DNA from 2 places in the Pseudomonas sp. TE3786 genome. Region 1 is predicted to be linked to the other one. Evidence: predicted binding sites of a transcription regulator. Region 1 holds the regulator's gene; the other holds the start of a gene.
The links. Region 1 encodes sigma-54, which starts transcription at its own class of promoters, with help from an activator protein. Its sites were predicted from a motif close to ANTGGCATNNANNTTGCTNT; they were not measured.

Region 1 (3,387 bases):
GTGTGCAACAAGGAGCGTTCGGCCAGCTCAGGCAACAGCCCGGCGGGCAGGTTATCGATGCAGTAGAAACCGTTGTCTTCGAGCACATCGAGCGCTGTGCTCTTGCCTGAACCGGACCGGCCACTGACGATGATCAAACGCATGCACAGTCACCCGTTCGCCTAGCGGCCGTTTTGTACGTCTACGACAACCTGATACAGACGTTCGCTGGTGGGGGCGTGGCGCAGTTGTTCGCGGACATCGCTGCGGTCGAGCATGCTGGCGATCTGGCGCAACAGTTCCAAGTGTTCATCGGTGGCAGCTTCGGGGACCAGCAGCACGAACAGCAGGTCGACCGGGGCACCGTCGATGGCGTCGAAGTCGACGGCGGAATCGAGGCGCAGCAGGGCGCTGATCGGAGCGGTGCAACCTGGCAGGCGGCAATGGGGGATGGCGATGCCATTGCCAAAGCCGGTGGAGCCTAGTTTTTCACGGGCCACCAGGCTTTCGAAAATGTCTTGTCCATCCAGATCGGGCAGTTCGCGGGCGACCAGGTTGGCGATTTGTTCGAGTACACGCTTTTTGCTGCCACCCGGCACGCCCACAAGGGAGCGGCCGGGGGTCAGGATATTTTCAAGTCGAATCATGGGTTGGGGTGGTGTCAGCGAACTGTGGCGCCTTGCAGGCGACCCAGCTGCTTTTCCTTATGTTTGATAAGTTGGCGGTCGAGTTTGTCGGTGAGTAGATCGATAGCTGCGTACATGTCGTCATGTTCGGCGTTGGCGACCACTTCGCCCCCGGCGATGTGCAAAGTCGCTTCGATTTTCTGTTTGAGCTTCTCGACCTCCATGGTCACTTGCACGTTGGTGATCTTGTCGAAGTGGCGTTCTAATCGACTGAGTTTTTCGTCGATGTAGTCGCGTAGGGCGTCGGTCACATCCAGCTGATGTCCACTGATGTTGACTTGCATACCGCTTTCTCCTTATTGCCGTGTGTAAGAGACAAGCTAACGGGCTTGTCGCCGGAACACTTTGGCCTTGGATCAGTGTAGCCGTCTTGCCAGAGCAGGGTTCGCAGCAGGTGCCGGGTCGAACCCTGAATAACGTTTACATCAGTCGCTTACGTTCACTGGAGGGCGCTATCCCGAGGGATTCGCGGTATTTGGCGACTGTGCGACGGGCTACCTGAATGCCCTGTGCCTCCAGTAAACCAGCGATCTTGCTGTCACTCAACGGCTTTTTCGCATTTTCCGCTGCAACCAGTTTTTTGATGATTGCGCGTATCGCTGTGGACGAGCATTCGCCGCCTTCGGAGGTACTGACGTGGCTGGAGAAGAAGTACTTCAGCTCGTAAATACCGCGCGGGGTATGCATGAATTTCTGCGTGGTGACGCGGGAAATGGTCGATTCGTGCATGCCCACCGCTTCGGCGATGTCATGCAGAACCAGAGGCTTCATGGCCTCGTCGCCGTAATCGAGAAAACCGCGCTGGTGCTCGACGATCTGGCTGGCGACTTTCATCAGCGTTTCGTTGCGGCTCTGCAGGCTCTTGATAAACCAGCGCGCCTCTTGCAGCTGATTGCGCATAAAGGTGTTGTCGGCGCTGGAGTCGGCACGCCGCACGAAGCCGGCGTATTGCGGGTTGACCCGCAGGCGCGGCATGGCTTCCTGGTTCAGCTCCACCAGCCAGCGATCGTTGTGCTTGCGCACGATCACATCGGGCACCACATATTCCGGCTCACTGGCTTCGATCTGCGAACCCGGGCGCGGGTTGAGGCTTTGAATCAGTTCGATGACCTGACGCAGCTCATCTTCCTTGAGCTTCATGCGGCGCATCAGTTGGCTGTAATCGCGGCCGCCCAGCAGGTCGAGGTAATCACCGGCCAGACGCTGCGCTTCGGCCAGCCACGGGGTTTTTGCCGGCAGCTGACGCAGTTGCAACAGCAGGCATTCGCGCAGGTCGCGGGCACCAATGCCGGAGGGTTCGAATTGTTGAATGCGGTGCAGCACGGCTTCGACTTCGTCGAGCTCGATATCCAGCTCAGGGTCGAAAGCGTCCAGCACTTCTTCGAGGGTTTCTTCCAGATAGCCCTGGTCGTTGATGCAGTCGATCAGGGTGACGGCAATCAGCCGGTCCTTGTCGGACATCGGTGCCAGGTTGAGCTGCCAGAGCATGTGGCTTTGCAGGCTTTCGCCAGCCGAGGTGCGGGTGGTGAAGTCCCACTCGTCATCGTCGTTGGAGGGTAGGCTGCTGGCGCTGGTCTGGTAGATGTCTTCCCAGGCGGTGTCGACGGGAAGCTCATTGGGAATGCGTTCGTTCCATTCACCTTCCTCCAGGTTGTCGACGGTGGGTGCCGAAGTTTCCTGGTAGCTGGTGTCTTGGTAGGACTCTTCGTTGTTCGGCGCGGGGGGGGCGCTTTCGGCACCATCGGCCAACGGGTCGCTATTGTCGAAGTCCTCGCCTTCTTCCTGGCGTTCGAGCATGGGATTGGACTCCAGTGCCTCTTGGATCTCTTGCTGCAGATCCAGGGTGGACAGTTGGAGTAAGCGGATGGCTTGTTGCAGCTGCGGTGTCATCGTCAGCTGCTGGCCCATTTTTAGGACTAGCGATGGTTTCATGGAGGGGGCTTAAGACCTTATTCGCCGGCGCATACGCGCTTTCCACAACGAGGGCGCCGAGACGCCACCAGGAAGCAAATTATATGCCTATGTTTGAGGTGTTTGCCTAGTCCTCAATCGAAGTCTGTAGGGCGTGTCTTTTTTACTGTACAGACACGCGCTACAGGGAGGCTTTACAGGCGGAACTCGTGGCCCAGATAAACCTCTTTCACCAGCTGGTTGGCCAGGATGGTTTGCGCGTCGCCTTCGGCAATCAGCTGGCCGTCGTTGACGATATAGGCGGTCTCGCAGATATCCAGCGTTTCACGCACGTTGTGATCGGTGATCAGCACGCCTATGCCTTTGGCCTTGAGGTGGTGAATGATCTGTTTGATATCGCCAACGGAGATCGGGTCGACGCCGGCGAAGGGTTCATCCAGCAGGATGAATTTCGGTGCTGTGGCCAGGGCGCGGGCGATTTCCACCCGGCGGCGTTCGCCACCGGACAGGCTCATGCCGAGGTTGTCGCGGATATGGCTGATGTGGAATTCCTGCAGCAGGCTTTCCAGTTCCTTGCGACGCCCGGCGCTGTCGAGTTCCTTGCGGGTTTCCAGGATCGCCATGATGTTGTCGGCCACCGACAGCTTGCGGAAGATCGAGGCTTCCTGCGGCAGATAGCCGATACCGGCGCGTGCGCGGCCGTGCATGGGCAGGTGGGTGACGTCCTGTTGGTCGATCAGCACGCGGCCCTGGTCGGCATTCACCAGGCCGACGATCATATAGAAGCAGGTGGTCTTGCCGGCACCGTTGG
Region 2 (3,387 bases), on a different contig from region 1:
GCCGATCATCTTCCTCACCTCCCTGACTGAAGGCGAAGCGTTGGTGCGCTGCCTGGAAGCGGGCGGTGACGACTTCCTCGCCAAGCCCTATAACCGGGTGATTCTCGAAGCCAAGATCAAGGCCATGGACCGTTTGCGCCGTTTGCAGGCCACGGTGCTGGAGCAGCGCGACCTGATCGCCGGGCACAACGAACACCTGCTCACCGAGCAGCGGGTAGCCAAGGCAGTGTTCGACAAAGTGGCCCATTCGGGCTGCCTGAACGCGCCCAATATCCGTTATCTGCAATCGCCATTTGCGGTGTTCAACGGTGATCTGCTGCTGGCTGCCTTCAAGCCCTCCGGCGGTATGCATGTACTGCTCGGTGACTTCACCGGCCATGGCTTGCCCGCGGCCATCGGTGCCATGCCCCTGGCCGAAGTGTTTTACGGCATGACCGCCAAGGGTTATTCGCTGTCGGAAATCCTTCGCGAGGTAAACGCCAAGCTCAAGCGCATCCTGCCGGTCGGGGTGTTTTGCTGTGCCACCTTGCTCAACCTGAGTTTTCAGCGGCGGGTGGTCGAGGTGTGGAATGGCGGTTTGCCGGATGGCTATCTGCACCGTATTGCCAGCGGCGAACGGGTGCCGCTGGTGTCGCGCCATCTGCCCCTGGGGGTGCTGGAGCCGGCTGACTTCAAGGACGCCCTGGAAATCTATCCGATGGAGCTGGGCGATCGCCTGTTCCTGCTTTCCGATGGCGTGCTGGAAACCTGCAATCCGTCTGATCAGTTGTTTGGCGAGTCGCGCCTGCTCAACGTATTTGCTGCCAATCGCCAGCCCGACCTGCTGTTCGATGAAATTCAGTTGGCCCTCAACGCCTTTCGCGGCGAGGCGCAGGACGATGTGAGCATGGTCGAGGTGTGCCTGGTCGAGGCCGACTCGCTGCCACGGCCACCGCTGGCGTTTGCCGACAGTGGGCAAAGCAGCCCGCTGGACTGGGCGGCCAGCTTCGAATTCCGCGCGCAAACCCTGAAACGTTTCAACCCGCTGCCGTTCCTCCTGCAACTGTTGCTGGAAGTGCAGGGCCTGCGTCTGCAGGGCGGAGCGCTGTACAGCGTGCTGGCCGAACTTTATTCCAATGCCTTGGAGCACGGGGTGTTGGGTCTCGACTCGCAGCTCAAATGCGATGCGTCGGGCTTTGCGCAGTACTACCGCGAGCGTAGCCAGCTGCTGGCCGAGCTGGACCAGGGCTATGTACGTTTTCATCTGCAACTGCTGCCCGAAGAAGGCGGCGGGCGCTTGGTGGTCAAGGTTGAAGACAGCGGCGCTGGCTTCGATGTGCAGGCCGTGCTGGAGCGTCAGCGCACGGCGCAGAGCTTGTCGGGCCGTGGCTTGAGTCTGATTCAACGGCTGACAGAGCGCTCTACCTGGGCAGACGATGGGCGAGGGGTGAGCGTGGAGTTCTCATGGAACGATCAGGCATAATCGCTGGCGGTTTGCTCAGGGAGAATTCCGGTGGCTGATATTCATCTCGACAGTACTGTGCTGGCTGGTCTGCAGGACATCATGGAAGACGAGTATCCGTTGCTGCTGGATACCTTCGTGGCCGACTCCGAAGAGCGCCTGCGCTTGCTGCATGAGGCCTTGCGCAATGGCGATGGCCATGAGTTGCGTCTGGCCGCCCACAGTTTCAAAGGCAGCTGCAGCAATATGGGCGCGCCCCTGTTGGCCGAGCTGTGCAAGCAACTGGAAGACGACTCGCGCAGCGACACCGTCCTTGATGACGCCCCCCGGGTGCTGGAGCAGATCGAACGTGAGTTCGCCATCGTGCGCATCCTGCTCAAGTCCGAACGCCAGCGTTTTTCCTCGCTTTGACCAACCTGCATCGCGGCTAATCGGAATACCGCCCAGCCGCTCCTGCTAGATCGCACGTTCCGTAGGAGCGGCATCAGCCGCGATGCTCTTATTCTTCAGCTATTTCAGCCTTGATACAAAGTTGGCCCAGCCTTTGCTATCTCTCCTGCACGACCCACCCGCACGGAGAGTGCTCAATGTCCGTTGCCTCAGATCCACTCCTGAATTCCGCCCCTGTGGCGAAGCCGCAATCAGCGCCTGCCAAGTCTCAGCAAAAATCGGCTGAGCCCAGCAACGACGATGCTTCCAGCTTTGCCAAGGTGTATGCCAAGGAGCGCCAGGACAAGGCTGTCGACCGCAACGAAGCGGCGGCAAAATCCAAGCAGGCCAAGTCCAATGACAAGGCTGACGATAAGCAAGCGGCCGAGGAAACCCCGGCAGCGGCAAGCAAGGATGAGCCGGCGGTTGCCGATAGCGGCAATCCCTTGCCGACCGATCCGGCCGACGCCGACCCGGTCATCGATCCGATGATTCTGTTGGCCATGGCCGGCCAACAGTTGCAGCAGCCGACCACCCCGCAAGACGCTACTTCGCCGACCACCGGCGAGGGTGGCTCCGGCCTGGAGATCCCGCTGTCGCTCACCGGTCTCACCACTGCGCAGATCACCCAGACCGAAGATGACGGGCATGATCCGCAAGTCGACGCCATGAGCGAACTGCCAGGTGTCGACCTGATGCTGGATCTGGCCGCCAAGGCGCAAGCGGCGACCCAGAAGGGTGGCAGCAACCCATCGGCCGCCCAGGCCGGGCAGACCGGTGGCCAGGACTTCGCCGCCGCCATGGCGCAACTGACGGCCAAACCTGAGGGGGGCGAGAGTCAGGTGACCGATGAGCTGGCGCTGCTCGACAAGGGCAAGGACGGTATCGAAGCGCTGAAGGACAGCAACGCTGATCTGCACGGCGATGCTTTCGCCAACAAGCTCAGTGCGCTGAATCAGGCGGTCAACCAGCAGGTCACCCAGGCCCAGCGCACGCCAGTAGTCCCGGGGGCGCCGGTGTCCATGCAGCAGGGCGTGTGGACCGACGAGGTGGTGGACAAGGTGATGTGGATGTCCAGCCAGAACCTCAAGTCGGCCGATATCCAGCTTGATCCGCCAGACCTCGGACGCCTTGAGGTCCGTATCAATATGAGCCAGGACGCGGCTACCCAGGTGACCTTCGCCAGCCCCCACGTGGGTGTGCGCGATGCGGTAACCGAATCCATGCACCGCCTACGGGAGATGTTCACCCAGCAGGGCATGAGCATGGACGTCAACGTTTCCGATCAGTCGCTGAACCGCGGTTGGGCCGGGCAGAACGGTAACGACGGTCAGCAGAGCCGTGGTGGTTCCAGTGGCGGCAACAGCCTGCTGGGTGGCGATGAAGAAATCAGCGTGAGCACCAGCGAGATCCGCAGCAGCGGTTCTATGGCCGGTGGCCGCGGCCTGGTGGATTATTACGCTTGAACCGCCTCGCCTGATTGCCAGGCACTGGTGATCTAGACTGACAACGCCCGC

Region 2: ACVW0Y_RS08150 (flagellar hook-length control protein FliK) is a predicted target of sigma-54. The motif match lies at 1,973-1,992, and genes of this name have one in related genera.

Annotation. Positions count from the first base shown of each region.
Region 1 is NZ_JBSRZF010000012.1:142,078-145,464, forward strand. It holds gene rapZ (RNase adapter RapZ) at 1-143, opposite strand, end outside; gene ptsN (PTS IIA-like nitrogen regulatory protein PtsN) at 162-626, opposite strand; gene hpf (ribosome hibernation-promoting factor, HPF/YfiA family) at 641-949, opposite strand; gene ACVW0Y_RS14830 (RNA polymerase factor sigma-54) at 1,086-2,597, opposite strand; gene lptB (LPS export ABC transporter ATP-binding protein) at 2,771-3,387, opposite strand, start outside.
Region 2 is NZ_JBSRZF010000005.1:148,301-151,687, forward strand. It holds gene ACVW0Y_RS08140 (SpoIIE family protein phosphatase) at 1-1,462, shown strand, start outside; gene ACVW0Y_RS08145 (Hpt domain-containing protein) at 1,493-1,852, shown strand; gene ACVW0Y_RS08150 (flagellar hook-length control protein FliK) at 2,029-3,336, shown strand.